Linked DNA regions of Gemmobacter sp. 24YEA27. The protein of the gene in region 1 interacts with the protein of each later gene in a pairwise test. Links are inferred from orthologs where the notes say so. Each region holds a gene or a part of one and is shown on either strand. Other genes may lie near its edges. The genes, in order: dnaA and QNO18_RS14930.

The links.
Region 2: the proteins of dnaA (region 1) and QNO18_RS14930 interact in binary tests that used the Escherichia coli proteins (3 or more experiments, as listed by UniProt). The link is inferred for Gemmobacter sp. 24YEA27 from one-to-one orthologs.

What each region holds. Positions count from the first base shown.
Region 1 is NZ_JASJPW010000001.1:642,652-645,865, reverse strand. The notes cover bases 126-3,022. They hold dnaA (chromosomal replication initiator protein DnaA), read right to left. Parts: upstream 2,323-3,022; coding sequence 928-2,322; downstream 126-927. Other genes in these bases: rpsT (30S ribosomal protein S20), read right to left, coding at 3,012-3,022; dnaN (DNA polymerase III subunit beta), read right to left, coding at 126-750. Also shown: more of dnaN, read right to left, coding at 1-125; more of rpsT, read right to left, coding at 3,023-3,214. UniProt on the Escherichia coli protein: Plays an essential in the initiation and regulation of chromosomal replication. Binds in an ATP-dependent fashion to the origin of replication (oriC) to initiate formation of the DNA replication initiation complex once per cell cycle.
Region 2 is NZ_JASJPW010000001.1:2,990,253-2,993,502, reverse strand. Bases 119-3,051 are described here. They hold QNO18_RS14930 (replicative DNA helicase), read right to left. Parts: upstream 2,372-3,051; coding sequence 866-2,371; downstream 119-865. Other genes in these bases: QNO18_RS14925 (orotate phosphoribosyltransferase), read right to left, coding at 2,636-3,051; alr (alanine racemase), read right to left, coding at 119-688. In the rest of the region: more of alr, read right to left, coding at 1-118; more of QNO18_RS14925, read right to left, coding at 3,052-3,250. UniProt on the Escherichia coli protein: The main replicative DNA helicase, it participates in initiation and elongation during chromosome replication. Travels ahead of the DNA replisome, separating dsDNA into templates for DNA synthesis.

The DNA.
Region 1 (3,214 bases):
ATAATCCGGGAAAGTGCCGTCGATCACTTTCGAGGTCAGCGTGATTGCCGGGGTCGCGAAGCGGATCTTGGTCTCGGAAACCGAAACCGCGATTTTCGCCTCATCATCATCAAGCAGCTTGCGCAGCTCGTTGACGGTTTTGCGCGGCACGATCACGCCTGCCATCTCTTCGGCGCCCGCCGGCAGCGGCGCATCGATCCGTGCAAGGCGGTGACCATCGGTCGCTACCGCGCGCAAGACCGGGCCATCATCGCCGGTCGAGACATGCAGATAAACGCCGTTCAGATAATAGCGTGTCTCTTCGGTCGAAATCGCGAATTTCGCCTTGTCGAACAGCCGGCGCAGATCGGTGGCTGGGGCCGAAAAATTCGTGCTGTATTCCGATGACGCCATCACCGGGAAATCTTCTTTCGGCAGCGTCGCCAGGCTGAAAGTCGAGCGCCCTGCCGTGATGGTCAGCCGCCCCGAGGCGCCATCCTCTGACAGGTTGACCAGCGCGCCATCCGGCAGTTTCCGCACGATCTCATGCAGCATGACCGCCGAGACCGTGGTTGCTCCGGCGCGTTCGACCATTGCATCGGTCCGGTCGACCACCTCGATATCCAGATCGGTCGCGCGGAAGGACACCTGGGCGCCTTCAGCCTCGATCAGCACATTGGCAAGGATCGGGATCGTATTACGCCGCTCGACAACGGATTGAGCCTGAGCCAGCGCCTTAAGAAGCGATGCGCGTTCGATCGAGAGTTTCATTCGTCCAAATCCTCTTGCCCGCATTCAGGGCGCACGAAGCGAGCCGGGAAGCCCGGTTGCCTGTTTTGCCCGACTTTGCGAAGCTTTGCCAGTCTCGTCAAGACCGAGCCGTATCCATCTGGCGCAACCCGGAGTTTTTAAAAACTCCGGGCCGATTTCTTGCAAGAAATCGGGCGGTCAGCCCTGCAACAGCCGCTTGAGCAACTGGATGTCATCAGCAAGCTGGCTGTCGAGCGCCGCCAGTTCCTCGATCTTCCGCACGCCATGCATGATTGTTGTATGGTCACGTCCGCCGAAACGGCGGCCAATTTCCGGCAAAGAGCGCGAAGTCAGCTGTTTTGACAGATACATTGCCACCTGACGAGGTCGCGCGATGGTGCGCAGGCGCTTTGGCCCGATCATATCCGAGAGCCTGATATTATAGTGCTCGGCGACCTTGCGCTGGATCTCCTCGATCGACAGTTTGCGATCCGAGGCGCGCAGAATGTCGGCGAGACAGTCCTGCGCCAGTTCCAGGGTGATTTCACGCCCAACCAGCGAGGCGAAGGCGTAAAGTCGGGTCAGCGCGCCTTCCAGCACCCGAACATTGGTCGTGATACGATGCGCGAGGAACTCCAGCACGCCATGGCTGATCGCGAGCCCGCCATATTGGCCACGGTAGAATTCGGCTTTCTGCTGCAGAATACCGAGGCGCAGTTCGTAATCGGTCGGATGCAGGTCAACCACCAGGCCGCATTGCAGCCGTGATTTGATCCGGTCTTCCAGATCTTTGATCTCGCCAGGCGCGCGGTCGGCCGAGATGATGATCTGCTTATTCTGATCTACCAGCGCGTTGAACGTATGGAAGAACTCCTCCTGGGTGGAATCCTTGCCGGCGATGAATTGCACATCATCCACCATCAGCACATCCACCGAGCGGAACAGCGATTTGAAATCCATCACCTGTTTGTCGCGCAGCGCCTGGATGAAGCGATACATGAACTGCTCGGCCGAAAGATAGAGCACCTTCAGATCGGGCTTCTGCTCGCGCAGCTCATGCGCGATGGCATGCATCAGGTGGGTTTTGCCGAGACCAACGCCGCCATAAAGAAAAAGCGGATTGAAGGTGACCGGTCCGCCTTCGGCCACGCGGCGCGCGGCGGCATGGGCAAGCTCGTTCGGCTTGCCGACCACGAAACTTTCAAAGGTGAAGCGACCATCCAGCGGGGCACCCGGCAGATCATCGTCCTGGGGCGCACGGCTGCGGGTCTGTGGTGCAGCAGGGGCTGTGACAGCCGGTCTGGCGCTCGCCGCACGCTCGGCAGACGCGGTCGCGGCAGGGCGCGGGGCTTCAGTGCCGACGAGGAATTCAAGCCGCTCAACCAGAGCGCCAGAGGTCAGCAGCTGATTGCGGATATGGTCGCCATAGTTGCGTTGCACCCAGTCTCCGAAAAACGGAGTGGGGACCTCGAACAGCGCTACACCGCCCTCCAGCTGTGACAGCCGCAGGGGTTCGATCCAGGTTGTATAATTATTTCGTCCGACCCGGCTGATGAGACCTTCGCGGATCTGCCCCCAAGTTTCATTCGTCATTCTAACCAGACCTGCCCAATCAACTCACCGTTCCGCCCGATGCGGCACGGTCGAATTCGCGAGACCCGACCTTTTGACCACCGCGCCGGAAAGGCTGCGAAGGTCAGAGGGTCATCCTCCGCCGCAGGGCAAAACATAAGACATGCCGGGCAGACCTGCTGCACCGGCCGGGCACCAGACAAAAGCCAGAGTTTTGGCTCTATCCGGTTGAACACAAACCGAAATCCCCGATCTTGTTGGCTGGCAGCCCAAAGTGTCGGTTGTGATATCAGGTTTGCGACATTTCCCTGTCCCCCAGGACGAAGTGAATCGCCTGGCAAAGGTAACAAGCCGCGAGCGCGCTCTGCAACTGAACAACTCGCTTGACACAGAGTCCGTCGGGGCGAATCCTGAAGAGGCGGCAGAAGCGCTACGTTCTCTGGCTGTCAGAGGCCATGTCAGCAGCAAAATCCCGCCCGAAATCCGACAGTGTGGATATTTTTCCCGCGCGGGATTGACCCCCCATACGGCGCCTGGGGAATCGCTTTATTAACGTGGCATGAAGAGGGCTTCGCGCCGCGCCTGCGCTGGATTGGTGCCGGCCTGGCTTCGGGCCGGGAGACAGGGCACAAAACCGGGAACGGAAAAGGGCGCGATCCCTGCGGATCGCGCCCTCAAATTCCCCGATACGCCGGGACGGTGAACCGAATTCAGGCGGTTGCGCCGGTGGTTTTCACGCGGGCCGAGAGACGCGACATTTTACGCGCGACGGTGTTCTTGTGCAGAACGCCCTTGGTCACGCCACGTGCCAGCTCGGGCTGAGCGGCTTTCAGAGCGGCGGCTGCAGCAGCCTGGTCGCCCGAAGCGATGGCTTCTTCAACTTTGCGCAGGAAGGTGCGGATGCGCGAGCGGC
Region 2 (3,250 bases), 2.3 Mb from region 1 along the record:
CCGGCAAAGACAGGGTGACAACGCGCTCGGCCATTTCGAACGGCCGCCCGCCATAAAGCCCGATCCCGGCGCGGGTCAGGTCGAAATGATATTTCGGCCCCAGCAGGATGCCCCCCGTGGCGGCAAAGCTGCGCGGCAGGCCGGTGCCATCGGTCATCTCATGGAAGGCTTCCAGCTGCGCCTGGTTCATGGGATGGTCCGGCTCATCGGCACAGGCGAGATGGCTCATCAGCATCGCCGGGCCGGCCTCGATGATGATCGGCGCCACCGCCTGCCATTCCACCGGCTCAACGCCGAGCCGGTTCATCCCGCTGTCGAGCTGGACCCCGAACGGATGGCCCGGCAGCGCCTCCAGATGGCGGGTGATCTGCTCAAGGCTGTTGAGCATCGGTGTCAGCTCAAGATCATTGAGCATCTCAGTGTCGCCGGCCATATGGCCCGAAAGGATGTTGATCTGCGGCCCGGGCCCAAGCGCCTGACGCACCGCCGCGCCTTCTTCGGCGGCTGCGACAAAAAAGCGCCGCGCCCCGGCCCAGGCCAAAGCCCGCGCCACCTTGCCGGCGCCCAGACCGTAAGCATCGGCTTTGACCACCGCAGCGGTCTGCACTTCGGGCGCGGAAAGACGGTCCAGCGCGCGCCAGTTGGCGGCGATGGCGTCGAGATCAACGGTGAGGGACGATGTGGCCATGAGGATAACTTCCTGGCATCTGGAAATCTGGGGTCAAGGGGGAAATCGCGGCGCCTCTGGTCAGGCAGGGAGCCTCCGGCGGGGATATTTAAGGACAGATGAAATCGGCATTGTCTTTCATCTGTCCTTAAATATCCCGGGGGTGAGGGGGCAGAGCCCCCTCTGCGCCCTCAGCCATCAAAAGCCCCCATCCGGGCCGGCGCCGCCATCCCAGGGTCGGGCGAGGTTGCCAAAGCGGGTGAAACGGCCCTCAAAGGACAGTTCCACCGAACCGATCGGCCCGTGGCGCTGCTTGCCGAGGATGACTTCTGCCTTGCCATGGCATTGTTCCATGATCTGCTGCCAGGCCGCCATTTTCTCCAGCTCATGATCGCCGGGCTTTTCGCGTTCTTTGTAATATTCCTCACGATAGACGAACATCACCACATCCGCGTCCTGCTCGATCGAGCCGGATTCGCGCAGATCAGAGAGCTGCGGCCGCTTGTCTTCCCGGCTCTCCACCTGGCGAGACAGCTGTGACAGCGCGATCACCGGCACGTTCAGTTCTTTGGCGATGGCTTTCAGGCCTTGCGTGATTTCGGAGACCTCCTGCACCCGGTTCGCCTCTGAGCTTTTCGACGAGCCCTTCAGAAGCTGCAGGTAGTCGATCATCAGCACATCCAGCCCATGCGTCCGCTTCAGCCGCCGCGCCCGCGCTGCGACCTGGCTGATCGGCAAAGCCGGCGTGTCGTCGATGTAGAGCGGGCAGCTTTCCAGCGATTTCGCGGCATCGACAAAGCGGCGGAACTCGGGCTCGGTCATATCGCCGCGCCGGATCTGTTCCGACGGCACCTCGGAGGCCTCGGAGAGGATCCGCGCCGCCAACTGCTCGGCCGACATCTCGAGCGAGAAGAAGCCGACCACACCGCCCTCGACCGCCCCCTCATGCCCGTCGGGCTTGCGGCCGCGCTTATAGGCCTTGGCCACGTTGAAGGCGATATTGGTCGCAAGCGAGGTTTTTCCCATCGAGGGGCGCCCGGCGAGGATGATCAGGTCGCTCTCATGCAGCCCGCCCATCTTCTTGTCGAGATCGACCAGCCCGGTCGAAATCCCTGCCAGACCGCCGCCACGCTGATAGGCGGCATTCGCCACATTGACCGCATCGGTTGCGGCCTTGAGGAAGCTCTGAAAGCCGCGCTCGGCCACGCCCTGCTCGCCCAGTTTGTAAAGCCTCTGTTCGGCCTCGGTGATCTGGGCGCGCGGCTCGGAGTCGATATCGACCTTGCCGGCGCGGTCGGCGATGTCTTTGCCCAGCTGGATCAGCTCACGCCGCACCGCCAGATCATAGATCATCTGCGCATAGTCGCGGGCGGCAAAAGCCGAGATCGCAGCCCCCGCCAGACGCACCAGATAGGCGGCGCCGCCGAGCTCTTTCAGCCCCTCATCCTCTTCGAGAAACGCCTTCAGGGTCACCGGAGAGGCCAACGCATTCCTCTGGATCCGCGAGGCGGCGATATCAAAGATCCGGCGATGCACCGGGTCGTAGAAATGCTCGGTCTTCACCACACTGGCGATGCGGTCATAGATGTCATTATTGACGAGGATCGCGCCGAGCAGCTGCTGCTCGGCCTCGATATTCTGCGGCAGCGCCTCGGTCACGGCCGGCGCCGGCAGATCGCTGCGGATTTTCGCGACTTCGTTCATGATCACCTGCGCCCCATTAAGGGATCAGCTTTAGCCTGTCAGGGCGCGTCAGAGCAACCGCTGCACAGGTCTGTGGAAAAGTGACAGGATAAGCCGGCTCTGGCAGAGTGGCCTGGGGTATCTGAGCCTGAGCATACCATATCTTGCGTATCCTGTCTGGAGGAAAGACGGGTTTCGCGATTCGTATGCGGGCCTCGGCGGGGCCGAGGGGGCGGAATACCGAAAGATTATCCGGGTTCCCGGCCAGCCCGGCGGTTTCCCGCTCTACTTCGCGCGGGCCGCCTGCCAGCCACGCGGGTCGTTGAGGAAGTCTTCGACACCCTCCAGCGTTTCCTGGTCGAAGGAGCCCTGAGCTTTCGCCTCGGCCAGCATATCCCACCAGGTGCAGAGCCAGGACAGGCTTACGCCATGTTCGGCCAGCCGCGCCTCGGTCTCTTTGAAAATGCCGTAATAGAAGATCACGGTCGTATGGTTACAGGTGGCACCTGTCTCGCGGATTGCATCGACAAAACTGAGTTTCGAGCCGCCATCGGTGGTCAGATCTTCGACCAGCAGCACGCGCTGCCCCTCGGTCATGGTGCCTTCAATCCGGGCATTGCGGCCATAGCCTTTCGGCTTCTTGCGCACATAGGTCATCGGCAAGGCGAGCCGCTCGGCCACCAGTGCCGCGAAGGGGATACCCGCCGTCTCGCCGCCTGCGATATTGTCGAAGGCCTCGAACCCGGCCTCGCGCATCACGGTCACCGCCATGAAATCCATCAGCATCGAGCGGATGCGCGGATAGGAGATCAGCTTGCGGCAATCGATATAGGTCGGCGACGGCAGACCAGAGGCCAGCGTGAAAGGTTCGCGCGCGTTGAAATGCACCGCGCCAATCTC